Regions from separate parts of the Streptomyces sp. NPDC056452 genome, predicted to be linked through region 1. Evidence: riboswitches for the same ligand, from Rfam matches in the RefSeq annotation. Region 1 holds a riboswitch; each other region holds the start of a gene.
The links. Region 1 has a riboswitch for cobalamin ahead of ACFQ6X_RS28700 (ribonucleoside-diphosphate reductase subunit alpha). Riboswitches for the same ligand answer to the same signal wherever they lie in the genome.
Positions count from the first base shown of each region.

Region 2: linked by a shared signal. The riboswitch ahead of ACFQ6X_RS22545 (ABC transporter substrate-binding protein) and the one ahead of ACFQ6X_RS28700 (ribonucleoside-diphosphate reductase subunit alpha) in region 1 are both predicted to bind cobalamin.
Region 3: linked by a shared signal. The riboswitch ahead of ACFQ6X_RS21970 (cobalamin biosynthesis protein) and the one ahead of ACFQ6X_RS28700 (ribonucleoside-diphosphate reductase subunit alpha) in region 1 are both predicted to bind cobalamin.
Region 4: linked by a shared signal. The riboswitch ahead of metE (5-methyltetrahydropteroyltriglutamate--homocysteine S-methyltransferase) and the one ahead of ACFQ6X_RS28700 (ribonucleoside-diphosphate reductase subunit alpha) in region 1 are both predicted to bind cobalamin.

Region 1 is NZ_JBHTRI010000035.1:6,689-10,426, forward strand. It holds gene mctP (monocarboxylate uptake permease MctP) at 1-1,296, shown strand, start outside; gene ACFQ6X_RS28695 (GNAT family N-acetyltransferase) at 1,426-1,926, shown strand; cobalamin riboswitch at 1,972-2,103, shown strand; gene ACFQ6X_RS28700 (ribonucleoside-diphosphate reductase subunit alpha) at 2,236-3,738, shown strand, end outside.
Region 2 is NZ_JBHTRI010000023.1:36,133-39,870, reverse strand. It holds gene ACFQ6X_RS22555 (ABC transporter ATP-binding protein) at 1-446, opposite strand, end outside; partial or broken gene ACFQ6X_RS22550 (FecCD family ABC transporter permease) at 443-1,478, opposite strand; gene ACFQ6X_RS22545 (ABC transporter substrate-binding protein) at 1,523-2,590, opposite strand; cobalamin riboswitch at 2,622-2,806, opposite strand; gene ACFQ6X_RS22540 (acyl-CoA dehydrogenase) at 3,082-3,738, opposite strand, start outside.
Region 3 is NZ_JBHTRI010000022.1:53,687-57,424, reverse strand. It holds gene ACFQ6X_RS21975 (cobyric acid synthase) at 1-1,242, opposite strand, end outside; gene ACFQ6X_RS21970 (cobalamin biosynthesis protein) at 1,239-2,186, opposite strand; cobalamin riboswitch at 2,316-2,443, opposite strand; gene ACFQ6X_RS21965 (hypothetical protein) at 2,607-2,828, opposite strand; gene ACFQ6X_RS21960 (anion permease) at 2,841-3,738, opposite strand, start outside.
Region 4 is NZ_JBHTRI010000026.1:47,602-51,339, forward strand. It holds gene ACFQ6X_RS24430 (MerR family transcriptional regulator) at 1-630, opposite strand, end outside; gene ACFQ6X_RS24435 (DUF6194 family protein) at 705-1,166, shown strand; cobalamin riboswitch at 1,337-1,555, shown strand; gene metE (5-methyltetrahydropteroyltriglutamate--homocysteine S-methyltransferase) at 1,715-3,738, shown strand, end outside.

The DNA of each region.
Region 1 (3,738 bases):
ACCTCGGACTTCGTCCGCGGACGCTTCGGCTCGAAGGGGCTGTCGCTGGCGGTCGCGGTCACCGGCATCCTCGCCACGATGCCGTACATCGCCCTCCAGCTCGTCGGCATCCAGGCCGTGCTGGACGTCATGGGCGTCGGCGGCGGCGAGACCACGCACTGGTTCATCAAGGACCTGCCGCTGCTGATCGCGTTCGCCGTACTGGCCGCGTACACCTACTCCTCGGGGCTGCGCGCGCCCGCGCTGATCGCCTTCGTCAAGGACGGCCTGATCTATCTGGTCATCGCGGTGGCCATCATCTACATCCCCATCAAGCTCGGCGGATTCGACGACATCTTCGCCAAGGCGGGCGAGGCGTTCGCGACCAAGAACGAAGCCGCGGGGAAGCCCGTCGCCGGTCTTGTCCCGGGAGAGATGGGCCAGTGGGGCTACGCCACGCTGGCACTGGGTTCGGCGCTGGCGCTCTTCATGTACCCGCACTCCATCACGGCGACGCTCTCCAGCCGCAGCCGTGACGTGATCCGGCGCAACACCACGATCCTGCCGCTGTATTCGCTGATGCTCGGTCTTCTGGCCCTGCTCGGCTTCATGGCGATCGCCGCCGGGGTGAAGGTGGACAACGGCCAGCTGGCCATTCCGCAGCTGTTCGAGAACATGTTCCCCGACTGGTTCGCCGGTGTGGCCTTCGCCGCGATAGGGATCGGTGCGCTGGTGCCCGCCGCGATCATGTCGATCGCCGCGGCGAACCTCTTCACCCGCAACATCTACAAGGACTTCATCAAGCCCGACGCGACCCCGGCCGAGGAGACCAAGGTCTCCAAGCTGGTCTCGCTCCTGGTCAAGGTCGGCGCGCTCGCCTTCGTCCTCACCATGGACAAGACGGTCGCGATCAACTTCCAGCTGCTCGGCGGGATCTGGATCCTCCAGACGATGCCGGCCCTGGTGGGCGGCCTGTTCACCCGGTGGTTCCACCGCTGGGCCCTGATCGCGGGCTGGGCGGTCGGCATGATCTACGGCACGGTCGCCGCGTACGGCGTCGCCAGCCCGACCCAGAAGCACTTCGGCGGCTCCTCGAAGGAGATCCCCGGCATCGGCGAGATCGGCTACATCGGTCTGACCGCGTTCGTGCTGAACGTCGTCGTGGTGGTCGTCCTGACCTTCGTCCTGAACGCGCTGAAGGCACCGGCCGGGATCGACGAGACCTCCCCGTCCGACTACACGGCGGACGCGGGCGACCCGGGTGTCAAGGTGGAGCTCCCGCCGGCCACCGTGGGCGCCCCGGGCGGCGGTCACTGACCCCGTCCCGACGAGAGCCGGTTGCGCAGCGGGCCGCCACGTCCCCCACGGGGGCGCGGCGGCCCGCTCCGTTCCGGGCCGCCGCAAAGGAGTTCGACCCTCGCTTCCGCCTGCGGCAGACTCCAGCCCATGGACATCTCGATCAGGCCCGTCGGCCTCCAGGAGCACGAGGCACTGGCCGGCATCACCGCCGAGGCGTATCTCGCGGACGAGCTGCTGGACTTCGGCGCCGACGACCCCTATCTGGCCGAACTGCGCGCGGTCGGGCGCCGGGCCGCCGAGGCGGAGGTACTCGTCGCGGTGGGCGGTGACGGCACGCTGCTCGGCGGCGTGACCTACGCGGCACCCGGCAGCCCGTGGGCGGACATCGCCCGGGCGGACGAGGCCGAATTCCGGATGCTGGCCGTCTCCCGCGAAGCCCGTGGGCGCGGGGCGGGCGAGGCGCTCGTACGGGCCTGTATCGACCGGGCACGGGCCACGGAGGGCGTCTCCGGTCTCGTCCTGTCGACGCAGCAGGCCATGCTCGGCGCCCATCGGATCTACCGGCGCCTGGGCTTCGTACGGACTCCGGAACGCGACTGGAAGCCCGTCGAGAACATCTCCCTCCTGACATTCCGCCTGGAGCTCTGATCGAGCACGACACAACATGTGGGGGCTGCCATGTCCGGCGGCCCCCACATGTATGCTCGTGCTCGCTGTCTCCGCAGGGGAATCCGGTGCGAATCCGGAACTGTCCCGCAACGGTGTGATCGGTGTGCTTCTGCGCACCCGGGAGTCCGAAGACCTGCCGACAGCGCGTCCGGCTCGACCGAACCGGACGCCAGACGTCCGGGCCTCGCGGAAGGCCGGTGGACGCCGCGCGGTGCTGCCCCGACCCGGGTCGTCCTGCCCGGCTGCCCCCGCTCCCGCCGGCCCCGAGCCGAGCGAGGGATAGTCCCAGTGACCATCGCGCCAGCCGATCCGGTTTCAGCGGTCGATTCAGCCGAGTCCACGCACGCCACTCCCGACGGGCCCGGGACCGCACTGCTGCGGACCCTGACCGACCTCACCGTCGATCTGCCCGACACCGACCCCGGACGGGTCGCCGCCGCCGCACTGCGCGGCCGCAACGCCCGTTCGGACGAGGCCGAGCTGCGCTCGCTGGCCACCGAGGCCGCCGCGGGCCTGATCTCCGAGGACCCCGCCTACTCCCGGCTCGCCGCACGGCTCCTCACCCGCACCATCGCGGACGAGGCCGCCGGCCAGGGCGCCGTCTCCTTCTCCGCCTCGGTCGCCGTCGGCCACCGCGAGGGTCTGATCGCGGACCGTACGGCCGAGTTCGTCACGCTGCACGCGGACGCCCTCGACGCGCTGGTCGGGCAGGCTCTCGACGACGGCGCCGACGACCGCTTCGGCTACTTCGGGCTGCGGACGCTGTTCAGCCGCTACCTGCTGCGCCATCCGCTCACCCGCCAGGTCATCGAGACCCCGCAGCACTTCATGCTCCGGGTGGCCGCCGGCCTCGCCGAGGACACCTCCGAGCGCGCCCTGGACGAAGTCACCTCGCTGTACGGGCTGATGAGCCGGCTCGACTACCTCCCCTCCTCGCCCACCCTGTTCAACTCCGGCACCCGGCACCCGCAGATGTCCTCCTGCTACCTGCTGGACTCCCCGCTGGACGAGCTCGACTCGATCTACGACCGCTACCACCAGGTGGCGCGGCTGTCGAAGCACGCAGGGGGCATCGGCCTCTCGTACTCCCGTATCCGCGCCCGGGGTTCGCTGATCCGTGGCACCAACGGGCACTCCAACGGCATCGTGCCGTTCCTGAAGACGCTCGACGCCTCGGTCGCCGCGGTCAACCAGGGGGGCCGCCGCAAGGGTGCTGCCGCCGTGTACCTGGAGACCTGGCACGCGGACATCGAGGAGTTCCTGGAGCTGCGCGACAACACGGGCGAGGACCAGCGCCGCACGCACAACCTGAATCTGGCGCACTGGATCCCCGACGAGTTCATGCGGCGCGTCGACGCGGACACCGAGTGGTCGCTGTTCTCCCCTGCCGACACCCCCGAGCTTGTCGACCTGTGGGGCGACGAGTTCGATGCCGCATACCGTGCGGCGGAGGCCAAGGGCCTGGCCCGCAGAACGATGCCCGCCCGTGAGCTGTACGGCCGGATGATGCGGACGCTGGCCCAGACCGGTCAGGGCTGGATGACGTTCAAGGACGCCTCCAACCGGACAGCGAACCAGACCGCCGAGCCGGGCAGGGTCGTGCACTCGTCGAACCTGTGCACGGAGATCCTCGAGGTCACCGACGACGGCGAGACGGCCGTCTGCAACCTGGGTTCGGTCAACCTCGGCGCGTTCGTCGTCGGCGGGGAGATGGACTGGGAGCGGCTGGACGCCACGGTCCGAACCGCCGTGACCTTCCTCGACCGCGTGGTCGACATCAACTTCTACCCG
Region 2 (3,738 bases), on a different contig from region 1:
TCACCGCCGGACAGGGTGTGCCAGGACTGCTCGGTGCGGTCGGCCAGGCCTGTACGCTCCAGCGCCTCACGCACGGCGTCCTCGTCCTCGCGGCCGGGCGCCGTCCAGGCACGGCGGTGCGGGATGCGGCCGAGGCGGACGACGTCCAGGACACTCAACTCGACCTGGGTCGTTGCGTGCTGGTCGACCACGGCGACGCGTCGGGCGACGGTGCGGCGGCCGGTCTCCGCGAGGGTACGGCCGTCGAGGGTCACCGCGCCCGCGCCCGGGCCGAGGACGCCGGCCATGATGCGGAGCAGTGTGGACTTGCCGGATCCGTTGGGCCCCAGGAGTCCGACCGTGGCACCGGGCGGCGGCGCGATGTCCACTCCGTCGAGGACGATCCGCCCGCCCGCTTCCCGCGTCACGCGCTCGGCCCGCAGGCCCTCGGTCGCGGCGGCGGTCATGTGGCCCTCCGGGTGCGGTACAGGACCAGCACGAAGGCGGGCACACCGATGAGGGCGGTGACCACTCCGACCGGTACCTCCTGCGGGTCTAGGACGGTGCGGGCCAGGGTGTCGACCCAGACCAGGAACACCGCCCCGGCGAGCGCGGTGACCGGCAGGAGACGCCGGTGCCCCGAGCCGGTCAGGGCGCGGGCCGCGTGCGGCAGGACGAGGCCGACGAAGCCGATGGCGCCCGCCGAGCTGACGAGCGCCGCGGTCAACAGCGCAGTGGTGCAGAGCAGCACGATTCTGGTGCGGGCGACATGGACGCCGAGGGTGGCCGCCGCGTCCTGGCCGAAGGCGAAGGCGTCGAGCGTACGGGCGTGTCCGAGGCAGATCAGCAGTGCCACGGCGAGCACTGCCGCGCACATCCACACATCGGTCCAGCCGACCCCGCTCAGGGAGCCGAGCAGCCAGAACAGCACACCGCGGGTCTGCTCGGCGTCGGCGGCGGTCATCACGACGAAGGAGGTGAGCGCGGAGAAGAGCTGCATCGCCGCCACACCGGAGAGGACGACCCGGTCGGTCGTCCCGCCGAGCGTGTGGCTGAGCAGCAGAACGAGGGCGAACGAGCAGAGGGCGCCGATGAAGGCACCGGCCGAGATCGACACCGCTCCCCCCACCCGCTCCGAGGATGACGACCACGACCGCTCCGGTGGACGCCCCCGAGGAGACACCGAGGACGAACGGGTCGGCGAGCGGGTTGCGCAGCAGTGACTGCATGACGGTGCCGCACACCGCGAGTCCGGCTCCGCACACCGCGGCGAGCAGGGTGCGGGGCATGCGCAGGTTCCAGATGATCCCGTCCCGGATCGGGCTGAGCCGCGAGTCCCCGGGGCCGAGATGGGCCGCCACCGCGGACCAGACGTCCGGGACCGAGATCCGGGCGGGCCCGATGGTGACGGCGACCGCGACGGACAGGAGCAGGAGCGCCGTCCCGCAGCTCCACAGGAGGCCGTCGCGCAGGACACGGACACCGGCCGGGCGTGACACCGGTGCCTCCGGTGCGCGTACGCCGGCGGCCTGTCGGGTGTCGGTCACCCCGCGAGCCCGAAGCCGCGCAGCCCTGCGGCCACGAGCTCCACGCCTTCGACGGTACGGATGGAGGGGTTCATGGCCTGGCCGCTGAGGAGGACGTAGCGTTTGTGCCGGACGGCGTCCATGTTCCTCGTGGCGGGATTGGACTCCAGGAACTGGATCTTCTTCTCGGCGCTCTCGGCGGTCTGCGACTTGCGGGTCAGGTCGCCGATGACCAGGACGTCGGGGTTGCGGTCGGCGACGGTCTCCCAGTTGATCTGGGGCCACTCCTCGTGGGTGTCGTCGAAGACGTTCTTCGCGCCGAGCTCCTCGGTGATGATGCCGGGCGCCCCGCAGCAGCCCGCGAGGTAGGGCGACTCGGCGTTGGCGAACCAGTAGAGCAGGGTGGCGTCCGATGCCTCGATGCCTGCGGTCGCCTTGCCGATACGTGCCCGGAGGCGGGCGACGAGCTCGTCACCGCGTTCCTGGACGCCGAACACCTTGGCCAGATCGTGCACTTCGGTGTAGACGCTCTCCATGGTCAGCGGCTTCGTACGGGAACCGTCCCCGCCTTTGCTGTTGTCCTTGGCGGTGCAGTCGGCCGGCGAGACGTAGGTGGGGACGCCGAGGTCCTCGAACTGTTCGCGGGGCGCGACACCGCCCTTGCCGAGCGTCGATTCGAACGAGGAGCTGATGAAGTCGGGTTCCTTGTCGAGGACCTTCTCCGAAGAGGGCCGGTTCTCGGCGATGCGGGGGACGCTCGCACTGGCCTTCTCCAGGCCCTTCATCACCGGATCGGTCCAGGTGGAGGTGCCCGCCAGCCGGTCGGCGAGGCCGAGCGAGAGCAGGATCTCCGTCGACCCCTGGTCCAGGGAGACCGCGTGGTGCGGGGCGGCCGCGACGGTGACGGTGCGTCCGCAGTTCTTCAGCGTCACGGGGTAACCGGCGGCGCCGGCGTCCTGCGTCGTCTTGTCGGACGAACCGCCACCGCAGGCGGTCAGCAGGACAAGTCCCGCCGTGAGCAGGGCGGTTCGGCGTACGGTACTGGCTATGGGCGGCACTGGGTCCCTCTGCGTCCTGGGGCTCATGCGCGGAGCCCGGTACGAAGCACCGCTCCCGGTACGGGAAACGGGTGCCAGCAGGTTTTCGGACTCGGGTTCATCCGGACGGGACGCCTTCCCGGACCCCGAGGGTGTCCAGTGGCCGTGGCCCCGCCCGTCCCCCTCACCGCTGCGCGTCAGCTCCGGTTTCGCACCGGATTCCCTGACTCCACGTGGAGTGTGACTGGCCTCTGCAAGCTATCACGCAGCTGAACGCAGGCCTCGGGGGCCGCGGCCGGCACGGCGGGTGGGGCGTCCCCCGCACCGGCCCCTCCTCGACCGGGACCTGCGCTCGGGGTCAGGACCTGCGCCGAACCGATTCTCCGGCTCTCACGTGCGGCGTCCACGCCGGCGGGCGAGTACGGACGCCGTGCCCCAGTACGCGAGCAGGACAACCCGCAGGCCGAGGATCTCGGCGGCCTCGCGCACACGCCGGGCCCCGGCCGCACCGGGTGGTGTCCGGACGGGCCGTCGGCCGCTCACCGTGCGGCCGGCGGCGAGGGCTCGGCCGGGCCCCGGTGCCAGGGGCCGTCCGGGTCGTCGTACGCGTCGGCGTAGTCCGGTCCTGCGATCGGCCAGTCGGCGAGCAGCTCTTCCGGCAGCGCGAAGGACTCGACCAGTTCGGGTGCGTGTGCGGCGACGGCCGCGATCAGTTCCTCGGTGGCCTCGGGCAGTTCGTCGACCTGCTGGGCGGTCAGGTGACCTGCCGCCAGCAGGTCCCCGCTGTTGCGTGCCACCCACTGGAGGGCGAACAGCCGCTGCAGCTCGGCCAGTCGCTCCCGGGCGGCCCCCTCGGGGAGCGTGGCCAGTGCCTCGGCGTACCCCTCGGCCGCCTGTCGGTACGCGTGGGCCTCGACCCCGCGCAGGGCGGCACCGGAGGCCGCGTTCCACCGCGCGAGCGCGTCGTCGTGCGGTGCCCGGAGCGCGCGTTCCCTGGCCCGGGTGAACCAGATCTCCTCCACCGCGTCGAGGAGCCTGCCGAGGAACCGGGGGTCGGCCAGCTCACCGGGGGTCCGGTCGGCCGGGATGTTGCCGGTCCCGTCCGCCGGGTCCTGCGAGGGGTCACCGGGTGCCGGTCCGGCGGCGAAGAACATGTCCGCCGCCGCCTTCGCGTGGACGGCGAGGTTGTCGCCCTC
Region 3 (3,738 bases), on a different contig from region 1:
GAACGGCTCGCCGCCGCGCACCTCGGCGACCCCGTGATGGATCTCGTACCCCTCCACGGGCTCTCCGAGCGCCGACCCGACAGGCCGGCCCAGCACCTTCTCCCGGCCGAACCGGATCCGCACCGGCAGCAGCCCCAGCCCGTCGACCAGCCCCGCCCGCGACTCCACCTCGTCCTCGATGGACTCACCGAGCACCTGGAACCCGCCGCAGATCCCCAGCACCGGAAGCCCCTCGGCGGCCCGCCGCAGCAGCGCGTCGGCCAGCCCCCGCTCGCGCAGCCACGCCAGCGCCTTCACCGTGCCGCGCGTACCGGGCACGATCACCAGGTCCGCGTCGGCGAGCTCCTCGGCCCGGTCCACGAACCGCACCACCACGCCCGGCTCGGCCGCCAGCGCGTCCACATCGGTGAAGTTCGACATCAGCGGCACGGCGCACACCGCGACCCTCAGGACGTCCTGCCCGTGGGGCGGCGCGACGACCGACTCCCGCACGGCGCCGCGCATCGACACCCGCAGCCCGTCCTCCTCGTCGATGCCGAGGCCGTGGGCGAACGGCAGCACCCCGTACGTACGGCGCCCGGTGAGCTCGTACAGCATGTCCAGGCCGGGCTCCAGCAGCGACACATCGCCGCGGAACTTGTTGACGAGGTACCCGGCGACCAGCGACTGGTCCTCGGCGCTCAGCAGCGCCGTCGTACCGAAGAACGAGGCGAACACCCCGCCCCGGTCGATGTCCCCGACGACCAGCACCGGGAAGCGGGCGGCACGCGCGATGCCCATGTTCACGATGTCCGTGCGCCGCAGATTGATCTCGGCCGGACTGCCCGCCCCCTCGCAGATCACGGCGTCATACGTGCCCCGGAGCTGCTCCAGACAGTCCACGACCGTCCCCAGCAGCGATTCCTGGCGCCCGCCGTGGTAGCCGCGCGCGCTCATCTCGCCGACCGGCTTCCCCATCAGGACGACCTGACTGGAGCGGTCACCGCCGGGCTTGAGCAGCACCGGATTCATGAGCACGCTCGGCTCCACCCGGGCGGCCTGCGCCTGCATCGCCTGGGCCCGGCCGATCTCCGCACCCTCGCGGGTCACGAACGAGTTCAGCGACATGTTCTGCGCCTTGAACGGCGCGACCTTCACCCCCCGGCGCACCAGCCACCGGCAGATACCCGCCGTGACGACGCTCTTGCCCGCGTCCGAGGTCGTCCCCGCGACCAGCAGCCCGCCGCCCTGTCCGCCGTTCATGCCCGGCCTCTCCTTCCCGAGGCCAGCCGCGCGGCCGCACACACGCCGAGGGCCAGCACACTCACACGGCGCGAAAGCCGCACCGCGCGTTCGATATCCGCTACGTGCACGTCCCGGCCGGTCGCCCCGTTGAGCACGGGCCGGTGCTCGACCCGCCCGCCGTACGCGAGGGTCCCGCCGAGGCGCACGCCGAGCGCACCCGCGAACGAGGCCTCCACCGGGCCCGCGTTGGGGCTCGGGTGCTTTCCCGCGTCGGCCCGCCAGGCCCGCACGGCCTCGCGCGGACGGCCGCCGGCGGCCACGGCGAGCACGGCGGTGAGGCGGGCACCGGGCCAGCCGGCGAGGTCGTCGAGACGGGCCGAGGCCCAGCCGTAGCGCCGGTGGCGCGGCGACCTGTGGCCGACCATGGCGTCGAGGGTGTTGACGGCCCGGAACCCGACGAGGCCCGGGACACCGCCGATGGCGCCCCACACCAGGGCGCCGACGACGGCGTCGGAGGTGTTCTCGGCGACCGACTCCACCACCGCGCGGGCGATCTGGGGTCCGTCGAGGGCCTGGGGGTCACGTCCGCAGAGGTGCGGCAGCCGCTCGCGGGCCACCTCGATGTCACCGGCGGCGAGCGCGCCGCCGATGGCGCGGGCCTCCCGCCCCAGCGACGTACCGCCGACGACGGACCAGGTGGCGGCGGCGGTCAGCGCCACGGCCGCGGCGGGACGGTTCCGTACGGCACGAGCGGCCAGCGCGGCGGCACCGGCGGCGCCCCCGGCGCAGACCAGCGCGTGCAGGGCGCCCCAGCCGCGGTGATCGCGCCACAGCCGGCTCTCGACGCCTGCCGCGGCCTGCCCGAAGGCGGCGACGGGGTGGCCCCGCCGGGGGTCACCGAGCAGCAGGTCGCCGATCAATCCGGCGGTGGCGCCGTACGCGAAGATGCGGTCGGCTCGCACGGTTCAGCCGGCCGTCGTGCCTCGAACGACCTTCGGAGCGGGTGACACAGGGACCGACGCACGGCAGCCAGGCATGGCAGATGTCCTTAACTCAGGGTCCGCGCCCTGGTTCGACGTGACCGGCGACGAGAGTCTCCTGGCTTCCGGATCCGCAGTTCCCCCGGCCTTCCAGTCCGTGCCGGACCGTGACTTCCGTGTGGGGGCCTGCTCCCCGGTGACAGTGGCGGGACCGCGCCGGATTCGCACCGGCTTCCTCTCCTGTCGCCGTAAATGGCACCGGCAGTCCACCACGCCCCGTGAACGCCCGTCAACCTGCCGTTGACCTGCGGGAGTGCAGTGTGCGCAGACGCACATCGGGCCGGACACACACGTGGTGTGTCCGGCCCGACGGGAGGAGACGGCGGCTCGGCGCCGGGGTGGTCAGACGACGATCAGATAGATCCCGTAGGCGACCGCCGCCGCGCACAGCCCGAAGCAGGCGTACGCGCCGGTGCGCGCCAGCGTGAGAGACCCTCCGGACTGCACCGCCGATGCCTGCTTGGAGAGGCCGATGATGCCGAGGGTGAAGAGGCCGACCAGTGCGACGGTGACCACGAGGCTGACGCCGAAGACGGAGGCGAGAGCTGCCCAGTCGATGTTCATACGGATCTGTCCTTACACCGTGGCCGGTCGGGCCGGGTCGGCCGGGGATCCGGCCGTCGGGGCCGGGGCCGGGATGGTGGTCTTGAGGTCCGGGACGCCGGAGCCGACGGGCGGCGGGCTGACGGCCGCGATGGCGGTGGTGACGACGCCCGCGGGCTCGGCGTCCGTCGCGTTGACGTTGGTGTGGTCGACCGGCTTGCGGCGCGACAGCAGCCAGATGGCAGCGGAGCCCGCGACGAGGAGCACGGCGACCACGCCGACACCCCAGGGGCCCTGCTTGGTGAGGAACTCCGCGCCCGCGCCGACCAGACCGGCGGCCGGCAGGGTCAGGCCCCAGGCGATGAACATGCGGGTGGCGGTGGACCAGCGGACCACGCCCCCCTTGCGTCCGAGACCGGCGCCCATCACGGCGCCGGAGCAGGACTGGGTGGTGGAGAGGGAGAAGCCGAGGTGCGAGGAGGCCAGGATGACCGTGGCCGCACTGGTCTGGGCGGCGAAGCCCTGCGGCGGCTTGAGCTCGGTGAGGCCGCTGCCCATGGTGCGGATGATGCGCCAGCCGCCGAGGTAGGTGCCCATCGCGATCGCGATACCGGCGGAGGCGATGACCCAGACCGGCGGGTTGGAGCCGGGGGCGAGCACGCCACCGGTGACCAGGGCCAGGGTGATGATGCCCATCGTCTTCTGGGCGTCGTTGGTGCCGTGGGCGAGCGAGACGAGACCCGCCGAGGCGATCTGTCCGGCCCGGTAGCCCTTGGCGGTCGACTTCAGCTGCGCCTCGTCGGTGACCTTCCGGTTGAGGCGGTACGTCAGCTTCGTGGCCAGCAGCGCGGCCAGGCCGGCGACGAGGGGGGCCGCGATCGCGGGCAGGAGGACCTTCGTGACGACGGTGCCGCCGTTGATCGAGGACCAG
Region 4 (3,738 bases), on a different contig from region 1:
CGCCAGCCCGGCTCGGACGTCTTGCGACCGGTCTCCGCGCCTCAGCCCGGGCATCAGGTTCCGGAGCGGCCCGATGCGGTACCCGGCACTGCGGAGCTGGTGGACGATCCGGGCGTCCCGGGCCTGGGCCGGCGAGTACCGTCGGGTTCCTCGCGGGGGCACCCGGTCCGGGACGACGAGCCCCTCGGCGTCCCAGTGCCGCAATGCCGAAGGGCGCACTCCGAGCGCGGCGGCCAGTTCGGAGACATTCATGGAGTCCGAAGGGCGCACGTCTTCGACGGGCTCGGCAGAGATCGCTTCCGCGGCCTCCCTGGCGAGCCTGAGTTGCGCCCGTTCCCGGTCGAGTCGCGCGTGTGCCGCGTCGAGGAGTGCGAGTACCTCCGAGATCGGGCACCGGTGCAGGGCGCGAACGATTCGCTTGGCCTCGACCGGGCCTGTGCCGACGGCGAGGGCCCGGTAGGCCAGCGCGGAGTGCAGGTGGACCTCTTCGTAGATCCGGTAACCCGCGGTGGTGCGCGTCGCGGGCGGCAGGACACCGTCGCGCTCGAGATTGCGCACCTGCTGAACCGAGCATCCGGCACGACGCGCGACATCGACGGTGCGCATGACCGGCGATTTGAGAGTTCCCACCAGCAGTGCTCCTGCCTTCCGACCGTCGTTCGCCTCAAAGTCTCCACGAGCACATTAATGAAACGCTTGAAGACATGAACATCGACGAGATCATCGGCTTTCTGGGAAACCTCGACGGGGTCCTGGCCATCAGTCCGGGCCCCGACGACGGCTCACCGGAGATCAGCTGGGGAGACACGTTCTTCTACTACTCTCCTGGCGGTGTCGCGCCGGGAGCGACCCAGCCGTTCGCGACGATCGTGACGAAGAACTATCCGGGCGACGCGAGTTCGCGCCTGGACCGCCCGGACACCTTCCGCGTCAATATCGCGGCGGGGAAGGAAGCCTTCGTCGCCCGGACCGGCCACGCGCCGCGCGAACCAGGCGTCGACGACGACCCCGGCGTCACCGATACCGTGATCGCACATCCCGTCTACGGCTCCGCCGGCTGGCTCGCGGTGGTGAACCCGGGCCCCCGGACCGGCACGGCGACCCGCGAGCTGCTCCACGCCGCCTATCGACTCGCACGTTCACGCCACGAGCGACGCACCGGGTAGCGCCGATCCGGTCGGCCGGATGCCGGCCGGACGAGCGTGCCGTCAGCCGCCCGGGGCCGGGCCCGGATCCGCCTGCTGCGCCCAGGGCGACGGCTCGCCGAACGGATCCCGGTGGCTCACGTCACGTTCCGGAGTGTGAACAATGGCGGCCGAGGGGCGGCTCGCCCTCTAGCCTTGCCCGTGCAACTGGTTCGCCCTGTCCGCCAGGCAGGCGCGTCGCAAGAGGGAACCCGGTGGGAATCCGGGACTGCCCCGCAGCGGTGAGTGGGAACGACCTCCGTCATACGCACTGGATTCCGAATGGAGTCCGGGAAGCGACGGCCAGTAGGAATCTGCCCCGGCAGATGCGCCCGCGAGTCCGAAGACCTGCCAGTTGCCCGTACGTGACCTACCACGTGCGGATATCCCGGTGACCTCGTGGGCGGGTCGGCGTACATACCGGACGGAACCTCACGCCGTGGCGTGCCCAGGATCCGTCCGGTTCGTCCTCCCTTCGCGTCCGTGTCCCGTCCCGGGATCTCAGGAGTCGTCTCGCGAAGGAGATTTCCGTGACAACGAAGTCCGCAGCAGCGGCATCGGCGGCGCACGCCACCGTGTACGGCTACCCCCGCCAGGGCCCGGACCGGGAGCTGAAGAAGGCCGTCGAGGGTTACTGGAAGGGCCGCGTCACCGCCGACGCCCTCCGCCGGACCGCGGCGGACCTGCGCCGCTCCACCTGGCGGCAGCTGGCCGGGGCCGGCGTCCACGAAGTGCCGACCGGCGACTTCTCGTACTACGACCACGTCCTGGACACGAGCGTCATGGTCGGCGCTGTCCCCCCGCGGCACCGTGCGGCCGTCGGATCCGACGCTTCCCCGAGCTCTCGGCTTCGCTCGAGCAGGGGATGCCCCATGGACGTCTACTTCGCGATGGCCCGCGGCACTCAGGATGTCGCGCCGCTCGAGATGACCAAGTGGTTCGACACCAACTACCACTACCTCGTACCGGAGCTCGGACCGGACACCGTCTTCACCACCGACTCCACCAAGCAGGTCACCGAGCTCAAGGAGGCCCTCGCGCTGGGTCTCGCCGCCCGCCCTGTGCTGGTCGGTCCGGTCACCTACCTCCTGCTGGCCAAACCCGCTCCCGGGGTGGCCGCGGACTTCCGACCGCTGACTCTCCTGGACCGGCTGCTGCCGGTCTACGCCGAGGTGCTCGCCGACCTCCGCGCCGCCGGTGCCCAGTGGGTGCAGCTCGACGAGCCCGCCCTGGTCCAGGACCGCACGCCGGCCGAACTCGACGCCGCTGCCCGCGCCTACCGTGAACTCGGCGGTCTCGCCGACCGCCCCAAGGTGCTCGTCGCCTCCTACTTCGACCGGCTCGGCGACGCCCTCCCCGTGCTGGCGAAGGCCCCGGTCGAGGGCCTCGCCCTCGACTTCACCGGCGCCGCCGCCGCGAACCTCGACGCGCTGGCCTCGGTGGGCGGGCTCCCCGGCAAGCGGCTCATCGCCGGAGTGGTCGACGGGCGCAACATCTGGATCAACGACCTCGAGCGGTCGCTGTCCACCCTGGGTACGCTCCTGGGTCTCGCCGGCCGGGTCGATGTGGCCGCCTCCTGCTCCCTCCTGCACGTTCCGGTGGACGCGGCGGCCGAGCGGGACATCGACCCGCAGATCCTGCGCTGGCTCGCCTTCGCCCGGCAGAAGACGACGGAGATCGTCACCCTGTCCAAGGGCCTCTCCCAGGGCACCGGCGCCATCGCCGCGGAGCTCGCGGCCAACCGGGCCGACCTCGCCTCGCGGGCGAACTCCCCGATCACCCGCGACCCTGCCGTACGGGCCAGGGCCGCGGCCGTCACCGACACGGACGGCCGCCGCTCCCAGCCCTACGAGGAGCGGGCAGCCGCGCAGCGCGCCCACCTCGGCCTGCCTCTGCTGCCCACCACGACGATCGGCTCCTTCCCGCAGACCGCCGAACTGCGCACGGCCCGCGCCGATCTGCGGTCCGGCCGTATCGACTCCGCCGCTTACGAGCAGCGCATCGAGAGCGAGATCCGCGACGTCCTCTCCTTCCAGGAGAAGGCGGGCATCGACGTCCTCGTGCACGGCGAGCCCGAACGCAACGACATGGTGCAGTACTTCGCCGAGCAGCTCACCGGCTACCTCGCCACCCAGCAGGGCTGGGTCCAGTCCTACGGAACCCGCTACGTCCGCCCGCCGGTGCTGGCGGGCGACATCTCCCGGCCGCATCCGATGACGGTGCGCTGGACCTCGTACGCCAACTCGCTCACCGACCGTCCGGTCAAGGGCATGCTGACCGGGCCGGTGACCATGCTCGCCTGGTCCTTCGTCCGGGACGACCAGCCGCTCGGCGACACTGCGCGCCAGGTTGCGCTCGCCCTGCGCGACGAGGTGAACGACCTCGAATCGGCGGGCACTTCGGTCATCCAGGTGGACGAACCCGCCCTGCGCGAGACCCTTCCCCTGCGCGCCGCCGACCGTCGCGCCTACCTGGAGTGGGCCACCGAGTCCTTCCGTCTCACCACCGGGGGCGTACGCCCGGACACCCAGATCCACACCCACATGTGCTACGC